One region of the Massilia sp. DJPM01 genome, then DNA from elsewhere that is predicted to be linked to it. Evidence: predicted binding sites of a transcription regulator. Region 1 holds the regulator's gene; each other region holds the start of a gene.
The links. The regulator sigma-54, encoded in region 1, starts transcription at its own class of promoters, with help from an activator protein. The targets are predictions, from matches to a motif close to TGGCANGNAANCTGCTTT.
Positions count from the first base shown of each region.

Region 2: glnA (type I glutamate--ammonia ligase) is a predicted target of sigma-54. The motif match lies at 1,782-1,799, and genes of this name have one in related genera.
Region 3: PO883_RS12715 (ANTAR domain-containing response regulator) is a predicted target of sigma-54. The motif match lies at 1,073-1,090, and genes of this name have one in related genera.

Region 1 is NZ_JAQOZV010000003.1:114,728-119,296, forward strand. It holds gene PO883_RS03120 (enoyl-CoA hydratase/isomerase family protein) at 1-514, opposite strand, end outside; gene hpf (ribosome hibernation-promoting factor, HPF/YfiA family) at 613-978, opposite strand; gene PO883_RS03130 (hypothetical protein) at 1,367-2,707, shown strand; gene PO883_RS03135 (RNA polymerase factor sigma-54) at 2,730-4,205, opposite strand; gene lptB (LPS export ABC transporter ATP-binding protein) at 4,208-4,569, opposite strand, start outside.
Region 2 is NZ_JAQOZV010000035.1:53,840-58,408, forward strand. It holds gene PO883_RS21195 (DUF4124 domain-containing protein) at 1-111, opposite strand, end outside; gene glnA (type I glutamate--ammonia ligase) at 306-1,721, opposite strand; gene PO883_RS21205 (rhodanese-like domain-containing protein) at 2,032-2,490, shown strand; gene PO883_RS21210 (TAXI family TRAP transporter solute-binding subunit) at 2,521-3,885, opposite strand; gene PO883_RS21215 (transglycosylase domain-containing protein) at 4,063-4,569, opposite strand, start outside.
Region 3 is NZ_JAQOZV010000016.1:66,961-71,529, forward strand. It holds gene PO883_RS12710 (CmpA/NrtA family ABC transporter substrate-binding protein) at 1-355, opposite strand, end outside; gene PO883_RS12715 (ANTAR domain-containing response regulator) at 389-1,036, opposite strand; gene PO883_RS12720 (histidine phosphatase family protein) at 1,215-1,715, shown strand; gene PO883_RS12725 (AraC family transcriptional regulator) at 1,981-2,913, opposite strand; gene PO883_RS12730 (universal stress protein) at 3,287-4,138, opposite strand.

The DNA of each region.
Region 1 (4,569 bases):
TCAAGCCCAGATACTGCCCCAGTTGCCCCGGCGCGCGCGACAGGAAATAGCTGCCGCCCACATCCGGAAACAGGCCGATATTCACCTCGGGCATGGCCATCTTGGTTTTCTCGGTGACGATGCGGATGCGGCACTCGGGACCGCCCTGCGCAATGCCCATGCCGCCGCCCATCACCACGCCATCCATCAGCGCGATATATGGCTTCGGGTAAAAATGAATCAGGTGATTGAGCGCGTATTCTTCGGTGAAAAAATCTTCCAGCAGCGCGCTGCCGCCCATCGGCGTGGCATGGCCGCAATCGTGGAAAAAGCGGATATCGCCGCCGGCGCACAGCGCTTTGTCGCTGCTGCTGCCAATGACCACGGCATCGATGGCGGGATCAATACGCCATGCGCTTAACACCTCAGTGAGCTCGCGCACCATCGCCAGCGACAGCGAATTGAGGGCCTTGGGACGGTCGAGGGTAATCATGCCGGTACGGTTGGCAACGCGGGTCTGGACGAATTCGCTCATGGCTGGCTGATGGAAGAGGAAAAGAGCGCTATTTTATCGCGCATGGATGCAAAAAGGGCGCCACGCGGGCGCCCTTTGGCGAGTGGGACGGGGCCTGCTTATGCGGCCGACGGCGTCTCTTCTTCAGGCATCTCTTCAGGCAGGTGCTTGATGGCCTGGTGATTGTGGTCCTGGATCTTGTTTTTGTACTTCATGACCTGACGATCCAGTTTGTCGATCAGGGTATCGATGGCGGCGTAGAGATCGTGCGACAGGCTTTCCACATACACGGTTTTGCCCGACAGGCGCAGGTTGATCTCGGCCTTTTGACGTTTTTCTTTTTCCGTCAGATTGTCGACGGTGAGGATGACTGCAATATCGATCACTTGATCGAAATGGCGCCTTACGCGCTCAAGCTTGCTTTGTACGTATTCACGGATGGCTGGCGTTACTTCAAGATGATGTCCACTGATTGTGAGATTCATACATACACTCCTAATGATAATGGCACTTCTTGTTACTATCGGTTCGTACGCATGGCAGCGCAGAGGAACAGCGTTATTACTGCACGGACGATCTGGTCATGCTGGTCCGAAAAATTGCCAATCGATTAATGGGTTTAATGGTATTCAACTCCTTCATTTTTGTACCCGAGCAACTTTCCCTCGTGTAGAACCAAGTGTATCAGTTATTCGGCATAGCACAAGGTAAGCACAAAGACGCCAGGAATCAAGGGGAAATAGGCGATATATTCGCTGCGGTATATCCTCGCGATACCGCGGGGATCGGAAAGTAGCAGGTATGTAAGTCGATATATATAAGACAACGGACTTCCCCTACAATCGCTTCCCCCGCCAATTTCCCGATGCCGATATGTTCAAACGCTCCGCCTTCATCTCCCTGCCGCGCCTGCTCCTGGCCGGCGCCCTGTGCGCCAGTGCCCCAGCCTTTGCCGCCCTCAGTTTCGACCTGAGCGTCGCCACCAAATACAAGGTCGCCTCGCACGGCGACAATCCGCCACCGGACGAGGTCAAGCAGTACAAGGTTTTGCTGGGCGAACGCTATTTGTCGGTGAGCAGCGCGGGCGAAACGATGATTTACGACCTGGCGAACCGGCGCCGCTATCAGATCGACCTGGCCAGTGGCAGCTATGTCGACTACTCGCTGTTCGATGGCGTCGGCTTTCGCATGCAGGAATTGAAAAACCGGGCTTCCATGAACAAGGCCCTGATCATGGCCAACGTCGAACCGCCCTCGTTCGACCCGGTCTTCGACGAGCATAATTTGTCGATCACGTCGGCGCCACGCAAGCTGTCCGAATCTACCGAGGCCGGCGCCACCGTGCTGGCGGTCGACGGCAATCCCTTGGCGCACATCCCTGCCGGCGGCACCCGCGTCAACGCCGGCGACGCGGCCCTGTTCGAGCGCATGATGCGCTACCGTTTCGGCGGCCATCCGCTGGTGCTGGCGCGCCTGGCCAGCGAAAAGCGCGTGCCGGCCGGCTTCGTGATGCACCACAAGCAGGTCGGCCACAGCCAGACGCGTACCTATACGGTCAGCGCGCTCAGGCAAAGCGCTCCGGCCAGCTACGACCTCAAGCCGTACAAGCCGCGCGCGGCAGCGGCTAACGAACTCGATCAGCTGCTCGACAAGGCGCAGGCGAATGCGGCCCCGCCGACGGCGGCAACCAGGCAAGCGTTCGAGACCGGGATCGCACAAGCGTTCGCCGACAAGCGCGCCTTCGACGCCATGCTCGGCATGTCCGAATTGGCGTTTGTCAGCGGTGATCCGATGAAAATGCCGACCCCGGAGCAGAAGGTGCTGCTCAACGCCGACCCGCAAGTGCGCGCGTTTGCGGCGGCGATACGGTCCAAGGGGAAGGCGGAGATGGAGGCGGCGCTCGCCACGCTGCAGGAACTGCGCAAGCTCAACACCCACAAACAGCACATGCTGGCGTTGTTTGAAGCAAATTGGCGCGCCAAGCTGGGCGACGTACGCGGCGCGCTGCCGCTGTACGCCAGCGTCTTGCGCGCCAATCCGGCGCTGGCCGGAGCCTACAAGGATATGGGCGACGCGCTGTTCAAAAGCTATGACATGGCGCGTGCCTGGCGCAGCTGGGACGCCGGCCGGCGCATGGCGCCGGGGCTGGAACAGTTCAAGGCGGTCAACCAGTACGAACAGCTGCTGCTGCGCGAGCACCCGGAGTTTTTCTAGGCACCGCGCAACCCTGAACGCCCTACAGGCACTTGCGCAGGGCGACCGGCGGAATCTTGAGCGCTTCGCGGTACTTGGCGACCGTGCGGCGCGCGATCACCATGCCCTGCTCGCCCAGCATGTCGGCGATCTTGCTGTCCGACAGAGGGCTTTTGGGATCCTCGGCGCTGGTCAGCTGCACGATCAGCGCGCGGATCGCCGTCGATGACGCTTCGCCGCCCGCTTCGGTGGCCACGTGGCTGCCGAAAAAATACTTCAGCTCGAACATGCCGTGCGGCGTCATCATGTACTTTTGCGTGGTCACGCGCGAGATCGTACTTTCGTGCAGCCCGAGCGTGTCGGCGATTTCGCGCAGCACCAGCGGACGCATCGCCACCGCGCCGTGCGAGAAGAAATTGCGCTGGCGTTCGACGATCGCTTCGGCCACCCGCAAGATGGTATCGAAGCGCTGGCGCATGTTCTTGATCAGCCACTTGGCTTCCTGCAGCTGCGCGCCCATCTGCCCTTCGCCCTTGCCCTGCTTGAGCAGCGCGGCGTACATGCTGTTCACGCGCAGGCGCGGCATGACGTCGTTATTGAGCATCACCGACCAGCCGTTTTTCGCTTTGCGCACGATCACGTCCGGCACCACGTAGTCCGACACGTCGGACGCGAACTCCGCGCCCGGATGCGGATTGCACTGGCGGATCACGGTCTGCGCCTCGCGCAAGTCCTCGTCGTCGCAGTCGAGCGCTTTTTTCAGCTTGTTGAATTCGCGCTGGGCGAACCAGGTCAGATGGTTCTCGACGATGGTCAGCGCCATGCGCCGCGTCACCAGCGCCACGCCCGGCATGCGCCGGATCTGCAACGCCAGGCATTCGGACGCATTGCGCGCGCCCACGCCGATCGGGTCGAAACTTTGCAGCAGCGCCAGCGCGGTGCGCAATTCCTCGATTTCGATTTCCAGCTCGGGCGGCATGCGCTCGTGGATCTCTTCCAGCGTTTCGGTCAGGTAGCCATTGTCGTCGACGGCGTCGACGATCAGTTCGACCAGCGCGCGGTCGCGCGGCTCCAGCACGGTCACGCGCATCTGCTCCATCAGGTGCTCGCGCAAGGTGGTGGCGGACGCTTCGAGCTGCGGGCGCGAATCCTCGTCGTCGGAGGTCTTGGCGCGGCCGAGGTCGCCCCATTCGCCATCGTTGTCGCTGCTGCTGGCCGGGCTATCCGCCTCGCCGCCCTCGAAGCCTTCGCCTTCGGCCGGCGCCGGCGCATCCTGCGCCCCCGGCTCGGGCGCCGCTTCGGTCGGCGTCGAGGTGCTGCTGATGGCGCCATCACCGAGCAGGCGCACCGAATGATCGAGCGGATCGTCGAGCCGTTCGAGCAGCGGATTGTCGCTTAACAGCTGTTCCAGTTCCTGGTGCAGTTCCAGGGTCGACAACTGCAGCAGCCGGATCGACTGCTGCAGCTGGGGCGTAAGGGCGAGGTGCTGGGAGGTGCGTAGTTGAAGGGACTGTTTCATGCCTACATCCGGAAATGTTCGCCCAGGTAGACCCGGCGCACGGATTCATCGGCGATGATGTCGTCGGGTCGACCGGAGGCGAGCACCGCACCCTGGTTGATGATGTAGGCGCGGTCGCAGATGCCCAGCGTTTCGCGCACGTTATGGTCGGTGATCAGAACGCCGATGCCGCGCTGCTTGAGGAAGCGCACGATGCGCTGGATCTCGATGACGGCGATCGGATCGACCCCGGCGAACGGTTCGTCGAGCAGCACGAAGCGCGGGTTGGTCGCCAGCGCGCGCGCGATCTCGACCCGGCGCCGCTCGCCGCCCGACAGCGTCATGGCCTGGTTTTCGCGCAGTTTTTCAATTTGCAGGTCGGCCA
Region 2 (4,569 bases), on a different contig from region 1:
GACGCACAGATAGATGTCGGCCCGGGCCGGCAGCTGCGCACCGAGGCCGGCGAGCAGCACCAGCGCCAGCAAAGGCGAACGCAGCGGTCGGTGCGGGCGAATTCGGGACATCCTCGTTATCATAAGCATCAGCGTTGTTTCACGGAATTCCGTGGAGTAATTAGATTCAACCGAATATACAACATCCAATGAAAAACGCGAGGAAAGCCGTGGCCTTCCTCGCGTTTTTATACCGGAGAGATACGTTTTGATGTCTCTCCAGCTACAGGTGCTGCACGTTGGCAATGCTTGCCAACCAAAAACAATTACAGCGAGTAGTACATGTCGAACTCGGCCGGGTGCGTGGTCATGCGCATGCGCTGCACGTCCTGCATTTTGAGTTCGATGTAGGCATCGATCATGCTGTTGCTGAAAACACCACCGCGTGTCAGGAACTCGCGGTCCTTGTTCAGGTTGTCGAGCGCTTCTTCGAGCGAGGAGCACACGGTCGGGATCAGCGCGTCTTCTTCCGGCGGCAGGTGGTACAGGTCTTTCGACGCTGCTTCGCCCGGGTGGATCTTGTTGGCGATACCGTCCAGGCCAGCCATCAGCAGCGCGGCGAAGCACAGGTACACGTTGGCCAGCGGATCCGGGAAGCGGGTCTCGATGCGGCGGCCTTTCGGGTTCGCCACATGCGGGATGCGGATCGAGGCCGAACGGTTCTTGGCCGAGTAAGCCAGTTTCACCGGCGCTTCGTAGCCAGGCACCAGGCGCTTGTACGAGTTGGTACCCGGGTTGGTGATCGCGTTCAGTGCCTTGGCGTGCTTGATGATGCCGCCGATGTAGAACAGCGCATCTTCCGACAGGCCGGCATAGCCGTCGCCGGCGAACAGGTTCTTGCCGTCTTTCCAGATCGACTGGTGCACGTGCATGCCCGAGCCGTTGTCGCCAACGATCGGTTTCGGCATGAAGGTGGCGGTCTTGCCATAGCTGTGGGCCACGTTCCAGACCACGTATTTCAGGTTCTGGGTCCAGTCGGCGCGCTCGACCAGGGTCGAGAAGCGGGTGCCGATTTCATTCTGGCCGGCGCCAGCCACTTCGTGGTGGTGCACTTCGACCGGGATGCCCAGTTCTTCGAGGATCAGGCACATTTCCGAGCGCATGTCCTGGAACGAATCGACTGGTGGCACCGGGAAGTAGCCGCCCTTGACGGTTGGACGGTGGCCGCTGTTGCCGCCTTCGGTCTTGGCATCGGTCGCCCACGACGATTCATCCGAATCGATCTTGACGAAGCAGCCCGACATGTCGATCTTCCAGCGCACGCTGTCGAAGATGAAGAATTCCGGCTCAGGGCCGAAGTAGGCGGTGTCGCCGATGCCGGTCGACTTGAGGTAGGCTTCGGCGCGCTTGGCGATCGAACGCGGATCGCGGTCGTAGCCCTTGCCGTCGGCCGGCTCGATGACGTCGCACTGCATGAACAGCGTGACTTCTTCCATGAACGGATCGATGTTGGCCGTGTTCGGGTCTGGCATGAGCAGCATGTCGGACGCTTCGATGCCCTTCCAGCCGGCGATCGACGAGCCGTCGAAAGCGTGGCCCGATTCAAATTTGTCGAGATCGAAGTGCGATACGGGAACCGTTACGTGCTGCTCTTTGCCACGCGTGTCGGCGAAGCGAAAGTCCACAAAGCGAACGTGCTTCTCTTTAACCATTTCCAAGACTTCTGCGGCCGTCATTGCCATGCGTATCTCTCCTAATATAAATGGGGGGTTGCCACCTCGGCGGCAAAACTCACAGGGATCATAGCAGAAAGCGTGCCAGCCAGACCATGCGGACCGAATGGCGCAGCAGCGTTGAAAATGCTGCCAAATATCACTAAACTCCGGAGTCCCTGCAACAGCGCCGGCGCGGGCGTCTGATCGGGATCGCACCACCTTGGTGCGAATCGCGCGGATTGCACCAAGTTGATGCACGATGCACCGAAAAGGGAAAAATGCCGCGCCGTGGTGCGCCGCTCCTATAATAATCGCAAACTTGACCGAGGAATACGCCATGAGTAACGCCGACACCCTGCTTGCCACCGCCCGCACCCGCGCGCCCGGCCAACCGTATGCGGGCGCAGTGACGCCGCAGGAAGCGTGGGAACTGCTGCACAGCGAAGCGCGCGTGCGGCTGGTGGACGTGCGTACCGACGCCGAGCGCGCGTGGGTCGGCAAGGTCGCCATTCCGGCGCAGCAGCACTGCGCCGTGCAATGGAGCACCTGGCCGGACGGCGCGCCCAATCCCGATTTCGTGCGGCAGCTCGAAGCGGTGGCGCAAAAGGATGAGGTGCTGCTGTTTTTGTGCCGCTCGGGCGTCAGGTCGCGCCACGCCGCACGGGTGGCGACGGAAAATGGCTATGCGCAGTCATTCGATATCCTGGAAGGCTTCGAGGGCGACAAGGATGCGGACGGTCACCGCAAGAGCGTCGGTGGCTGGTGCAAGGCCGGCTTGCCGTGGCTGGGGGCCTGATTTTTTAAAAGCTCACCGGCGCCAGCGGCGTTACGCGAGCGCACCCGGCGCGGATTGCGTAGCGCGGACTTGATCGTCGGCCACGGCGTTCTTCACCCGCTGGCGCACGAAATTGATATGGCTGCGCAGGCCATACAAGCCATCGGCAAACGCGAGCGGAATCGAAATCTGGTTGACCATTTCTTCGATCTCATCGAGCCGTTTTAACAGCCCCGCGCAAATGTCTGCCCGCTGTGCGCCTTGCGCCGCCTCCAGCTCCTGCTCCACCGTGCGCAGCTGCCCGTACCAGCGGTAGACGCGCGAGCGAATCCGCCACACGTACAGCGGCGGCACCACCTTCGACAGCGGCAGCACCAGCGCCGCCAGCGCCACCACCACGACCCACATGCGATCAAAAAAATTGGCCAGCCAAAAGCTCATGTAGCGTTGCAGCAGCGGCGCGCCATCCTTGTAGAACTTGGCCGCTTCGCGCGCCACCGGAATTTCGGTGTAGCGCGCCGACGGGAACTGCCCCTGCTGCTGGAACCAGCCGGTGCCGCCATGAATTTCGCTGGCCGCCTGCACGTACAAATCGATCAGCGCCGGATGCAAATCTTCACGCGCCACCAGCGTCGCTGTGGGTGCGATCAGATGGTAATCCTGGGCCGGGATGTCGCGCCCCACGTCGACGATCCCGCGCGGCAGCACCACGTGCGAGACGAACGGCAAGCGCCGTGAATAGGCTTCGGCCTGGGTGAAGTCAAACAGCTTGAAGCCCGGCGTTTGCAGCAGCATCTGCACCAGCGGCGCGTCCGGGCCGGAGCTGAAGACCAGGCCATCGATGCGTCCTTCCAGCAGTTCCACCGTGCCCGGCGTGTTCTCCAGGGTGCCGATGGTCAGGTCGGCCGGCTCGACGCCGTTCAGCGCCAGCACCTGGCGAAACAGCTTGGGCACGCCGCTGCCTTCCGGTCCGAGGTTGATTTTCAAGCCCTTGAGCTGCGACAGCTGCGTGACTTTGGCATCCTCGCGCAGGAACAGCCAGACCGGTTCGGTGAACAGGCTGCCGATCGAGACCAGTCCCTTGCGCTGGGCTTCGGCCTGCTCGGTCGATCCGCTCTGGACGAAAGCGATATCGACCTTGCCTTCATTGAGGTGCTGCAGGTTGTCCTGCGAGCCGAGGGAGCGCTGCAGGGTGACGGCGATGCCATGCTTGCCCAGCTTGGCGGCGTATTTTTTGCCGAATTCCTCGTAAGCGCTGTTTTCCTGGCCGGTGCCGAGCGTGACCCTGCGCGGCGGCGAGGGATCGACCAGGAAGTAAGCGACCGCGCACAGCGCGGCAATGGTGAGAACGGTGGGGCCGGCGGTGGCAACCAGGTCGCGAAACGAGAACTGGGTAAACTTCCGGATTTTGGACATCGCACGTTGCAAAGGTTTCATGGATCGGTACGATGCCAACATTTGGCGAACTATGCAAGCGCAGGCCGAAATGAAGGCCATAAAACCAAGAGCCGTCGTTCCTGGCACTGCCAGAACCGACGGCTCTCGATCTAGTGGTACCTGTCGAGAGCCAAGCTCCCGGCGACCGTCACTTCATCAACGCACGCACTGCCTGGCCGTGCTGTCGGCCGGCGGCTCGATCATCGGCATCAGGGTCGGCGCCAGCACTGTCAGCAACTGCACCGGCAAGGCGCTGGTGAAGTCGTAGTCGGCCGACGACGGTCCGTGCACGTACGCGGTCATGCTGCCAAAGAAGCGCTCGCCGATGTTGAAGACGAAGGTCGCCGAGCGGTTCACGTAACGCGATTCGATCAGCCGTCCACCGGCGCCATATACCTCGAAACGCTGGTCGCCGGTACCGGTCTTGCCGCCCACCGCAATGATGCTGCCGTCAGCCATCTTGAAGGCGGTCTTGACGCGCTTGGCGGTACCGTCCGAAACCACGCCGCGAATCGCATCGGCCACCGCGCGCGCCACTTCCGGCGACAGAATCTGCTCGCCCGGCGCGCTCTTGGCCTGCTTGACCAGCGTTTCGTACGGCGTACCAGCGGCAAAATGCAGCGAGTCGATGCGCTGCACCGGCTTGCGCACGCCCTTGTTGAC
Region 3 (4,569 bases), on a different contig from region 1:
TCCGCTGCGCCAGGCTCGGCCCATCCAGCGCACCCTGCTGCGCCAGCGCGCGCGACAGGGTCACGGCCTGGCCATTGCGGCTCAGGTTCATCAGGACCGCCATCGCCTGCTGCTGACAGCCGATGCCCAGCTGCACGCCATACATCAAGCCGTACAACACGTGGGCGGCATCGAGCGCGCCCGAACCCAGCTTGTCGCGCACGTTGGCCCACGAGGTTTCGCGGCTGAGCACGATCCTGATGCCGTATTGGCGGTCGAAACCGCACTCGGCCGCCATCACCAGCGAGGCGCAGTCGGTCAGCGGCATGAAGCCGATCCTGACCGTACGCAATTGATTTACTTTTGTCTCTGCCATACAGCTCCTTGCTTTCCTGTGGCCCGCGGCGAATTAACCGAGCAGATCCTCGACATCGAGGATGCGCTGGGCTATCTCCGCCAGCTTCAAATTCTTGTTCATCGCCATGCTGCGCAGTTTCTGGTAGGCCTGGTCCTCGGTCAGCCGGTGATGGGTCATCAGGAGGCCCTTGGCGCGGTCGATTACCTTGCGCTCGGCCAGCTTGTGGCGCGTCTCGTTCAGCTCGACCAGCAGCTTCTGCTCCTGGCGGAAGCGCGCCAGCGCCACGTTCAGCACCGGCTTGATGCGTTCGGATTGCAAGCCGGCCACGATGTAGGCCGACACGCCGGCGGCCATGGCCGCGTCCATGCTGCTGGTGGTGTCGTCCTCGGTGAACAACACGATCGGGCGGCGCTCGTCGCGGGTGGCGATGACGATGTGTTCGAGCACGTCGCGCGCGTCCGATTCGGCATCGATGATGATCATGTCGGGTTGAAGTTGAGCGATCCTGTCGGGCAGATAGATATCGGCGGGCAGCGAAGCGACGATGTCGTAGCCCGATTCGAGCAGGCCGATGCGCAGCGCGTTGCCGCGCAAGACCTGGACGGCCAGGGCGGCATCATGCTCGCCACCTTCCGGCACGATCGTATTGACGACGACAATGCGCAGCTTGCGAGGGGGTTGCGCGGGGGTTTTGGGCATTTTATTGGTTGGGAGTGAGGCCATGTCCTTACCAGACAAGCAAGATACGCGCCAACACGCCTCCCGCCGGCACGACTGCCGAGAGGGGAAGCGGGAGCGGGAATAGTTGCGCTTCCTCGCCTGCCTGGGATACATTGTTGTTTCTATAACCCAGACATTCTGAAAGCCGACCATGCGCATGCGATCTTCCCTCTTCGGCGGCCTGTTCCTGGCTGCGGCCCTGCTGGCACCCGGCCTGGCGTCAGCCGACCCAACCATCATTTATCTGGTCCGCCATGGCGAAAAGGGATCGGCCGACAAGGATCCCGCGCTGACAAAGCGAGGCCAGGCGCGCGCGCGCAACATCGCCGCCATTCTCAAGTCGACCGGCATCGCGCATATTTACAGCAGTACGTATCAGCGCACCCGCCAGACCGCCCAGCCGCTCGCCACCGCGCTGGGATTGCCGGTGCAAGTGTATGACCCGGCGCAGAGCGACAAACTGGTCGGGGAAGTCAAGGCGACGGGCGGTACCGCCTTGGTGGTCGGCCATTCGAATACCGTGCCCGAACTGGTGCGCCTGTTCGGCGGCACGCCGGGGAGCGATATCGGGGAAGATGAATTCGACCGGCTGTATCAGCTGATCGTGGATAAAGATGGCAGCGTGACGACGGTATTGCTGCATTCCGCGGCGCCGTGACGGATGTGGAAGACGCCGCGGCCGGCGCATGCGGCCTTGGCGGGCATCGGATTGCCGCCGTGAGGGACGTGCTTGCCCCCTTGCCTTCGCCAACGATCGAAAATTCAGAGCGAACATATCTGAAAATTCAACACCGTGCGCGCCGATGTGGGCGATATGACCTTTGACCAGAGCAACAATTCGAGGGGCATGGGTGGCGTCCTTCAATGGCCCCTGATCGTGAGGCCAGCTGAAACAGGCACCAACTAGCCTTCTGGCTTTGCGTTCAATGCGCCGTGACGTAGCCCGGCGGCTCGCTCGGCGCCTGGCTCAGGATCGTCTTCATCAGCGCCGCCTCCTGCACCGGGCTGCGGCCGAAAAAGCGCTTGAATTCGCGGCTGAACTGCGAACTGCTTTCGTAGCCGACCCGGTTCGAGGCGGACGAGGCGCTCATGCCCTCTTGCACCATCAACAGCCTTGCCTTGTGCAGGCGCGTGCTCTTGAGATACTGGATCGGCGAAGTGTGCGTCACCGCCTTGAAGTTGGCGTGGAAAGCCGCCACGCTCATGCCCGCCTCGTGCGCCAGTGTCGGCACGTCCAGCTCGCCGCTGAAACCCGCATGAATGCGGCGCAAGGCCTTGCCGATCTTGCCAAACTGGCTGTGCTGGGCCAACGCCGCACGCACCGCGCCACCCTGCTCCCCGGTCAGCACGCGGTACAGGATCTCGCGCGTGATACCAGGCCCCAACACGCGCGCTTCCACCGGACACAACAGCACTTCGAGCAGGCGCAGCACGGCGTCGCCCATGGCCTCATCCATGGTGCTTGAACACATGCTCACCGGCGCGCTGTGGGCTGACGGAGCGGGACCGAGCGCCAGCGCGAGCTCGGCGGCGACTGCCAGATTGATGTGCATCTTGAGCGCCAGCAGCGGCTCGGCTTCGCTGGCGTCGGTCTCGCTCTCGAAAGGCAAAGGCACCGACAACACCAGGAACTGCTGGGCATCGTAAATGAAACTCTGCTCGCCCAGATAGCCCCGCTTGCGCCCCTGGCACACGATCACGATGCACGGCTCGTACAGCACGGGCACGCGCGGCATGGCCCGGTTGGCGCGCATGAAGCGCACGCCGTCGAGCGCGGACGCGGTGTAGCCCTCGGATGGCGCCAGCCTGCCCAGCAAGGCGATCATGCGGTCTTGTCTGCTTGGCGGCGTTGGCATCGGCTTCTCTGGGGCGGGTTCGTCAGCCGCCAGTGTAAGCGGCAAAACGCCTGCGCGCCAAGATCGAATCCTCGCGCAGGCTTGCCTGATTCTCTTGCAAGGCCGCCAGGACGAGGGTCGATGCAGCACGCTGGTGCACGAAAGGAACGGCGTCGGCGCGCAGCTTTTTCCCGCGACGAAAGCGCGGCCTCCAGCGCCGCCGCCAGCGCGATCCACGTTCCGACAACGCCTTGACCGTCCGCTACATCACCATCCCTCGGCCCGCACTATGCACATCCCGGCTAGGCCGTGGCCGTCCGCTACCTCAGCTTCCCTCGGCCAGCGCCATGCACAGGCCGGCAACTCCGAGACCGTCCACCATCTCGCCGCCCCGTCAGTGCGCCATCCAGAGCGGCAGCGTCGAGGTCCTAAGCAAGGTCCTGGTCGCGCCGCCAAGCAAGACTTCGCGAAAGCGCGAGCGGCCATACGCACCCATCACGATCAGGTCGGCGCCCGCCTCGCCCGCCGCCGCCAGCAACGCCCGCCCCGGATCGGCGTGGCTGTCGACTTCACGAACGTTGACCCGGATTGCGTGCCGCGCCAGATACAAGGCCAGATCCGCCCCCGGCGTCGGACCGTGCAGGTCGCCGTGTGCGCGCGCATCGACCACCACAATATCGACCTGGCGCGCGCGTTGCATCAGCGCAATTGCACTGGCGATCGCGCGGCTGGCAGGGGCGCTGCCGTTCCAGCCGACCACGATCCGCTGCCCCAATGGCGATGCCGGGGGTGACGCCTGCGCCGCCGCAGGCACCACCAGCACCGCTTTGGCGGCGTTGAGCAGGACGTACTCGGGAAAATCGGCGCGCACGCCCGGCACCGGATGCGCGGCATCGTGCCGGCCGATCACGAGCAGATCGCAATAGCGCGCCTGCAAGCTCATGCCCAGCCCGATTTCTTCCTCCAGCCGGCGCCGCTCGACCGACAGCACGCCGAGCGCACTGGCACGCTGTTCAAAAACGTCGAGCGCGCGGTCCGCCAGGCGGCGTAGCTCGTCCAGCGGAGCCTGCATGGGCGGCAAGCTGGGATCGAGGCCGCTGAGCGCGAGCAGGCGCGGCGGCAGGTTGGTCAGCGCCGTACCGATCAGATGCGCGTTGTGTTCGATGGCCAGCCGGGCTGCAATGTCGATGCGCGCGACGGCCTGAGCCGAGTCGTCGACATGCACCAGGATCGTTTTATACGCCATATTGGTCTCCCAGAGTTTGGCATCCCGTCGCGAATCACCGCACCGCCCGTCCGGCACTCATGCCGAGTCGGTACCACGCCTCGCGATAGGCGAACTGTCATCGCATTGCTTACCTCCTTTGTCTGCTTCCTGTCCGATGCTGCACTCCGCAGCCATGACGGAACCCTGGCCGCAAGCCTGGCGGCAGGTACGGCCTGCGCACGGGAAGATCACCATCACGGATAATTCGAATCGCTCCTTGCTTGGACTGGCCCGCGGCGAACTGGTTCAGCATATTTTTCGGCCCGACGACATATGCACGCCATCCCCGCCAATCGCAGCGCCGCCCGTGGCCAGAAAGTAGAGCGGGTTAGCCCAGCCCTGAAAAACAGGCATGCTGACTTTTCTCGGCAGCAAAACCAGCGCCAGTAGCGGAATAAGACAGCCAGCGT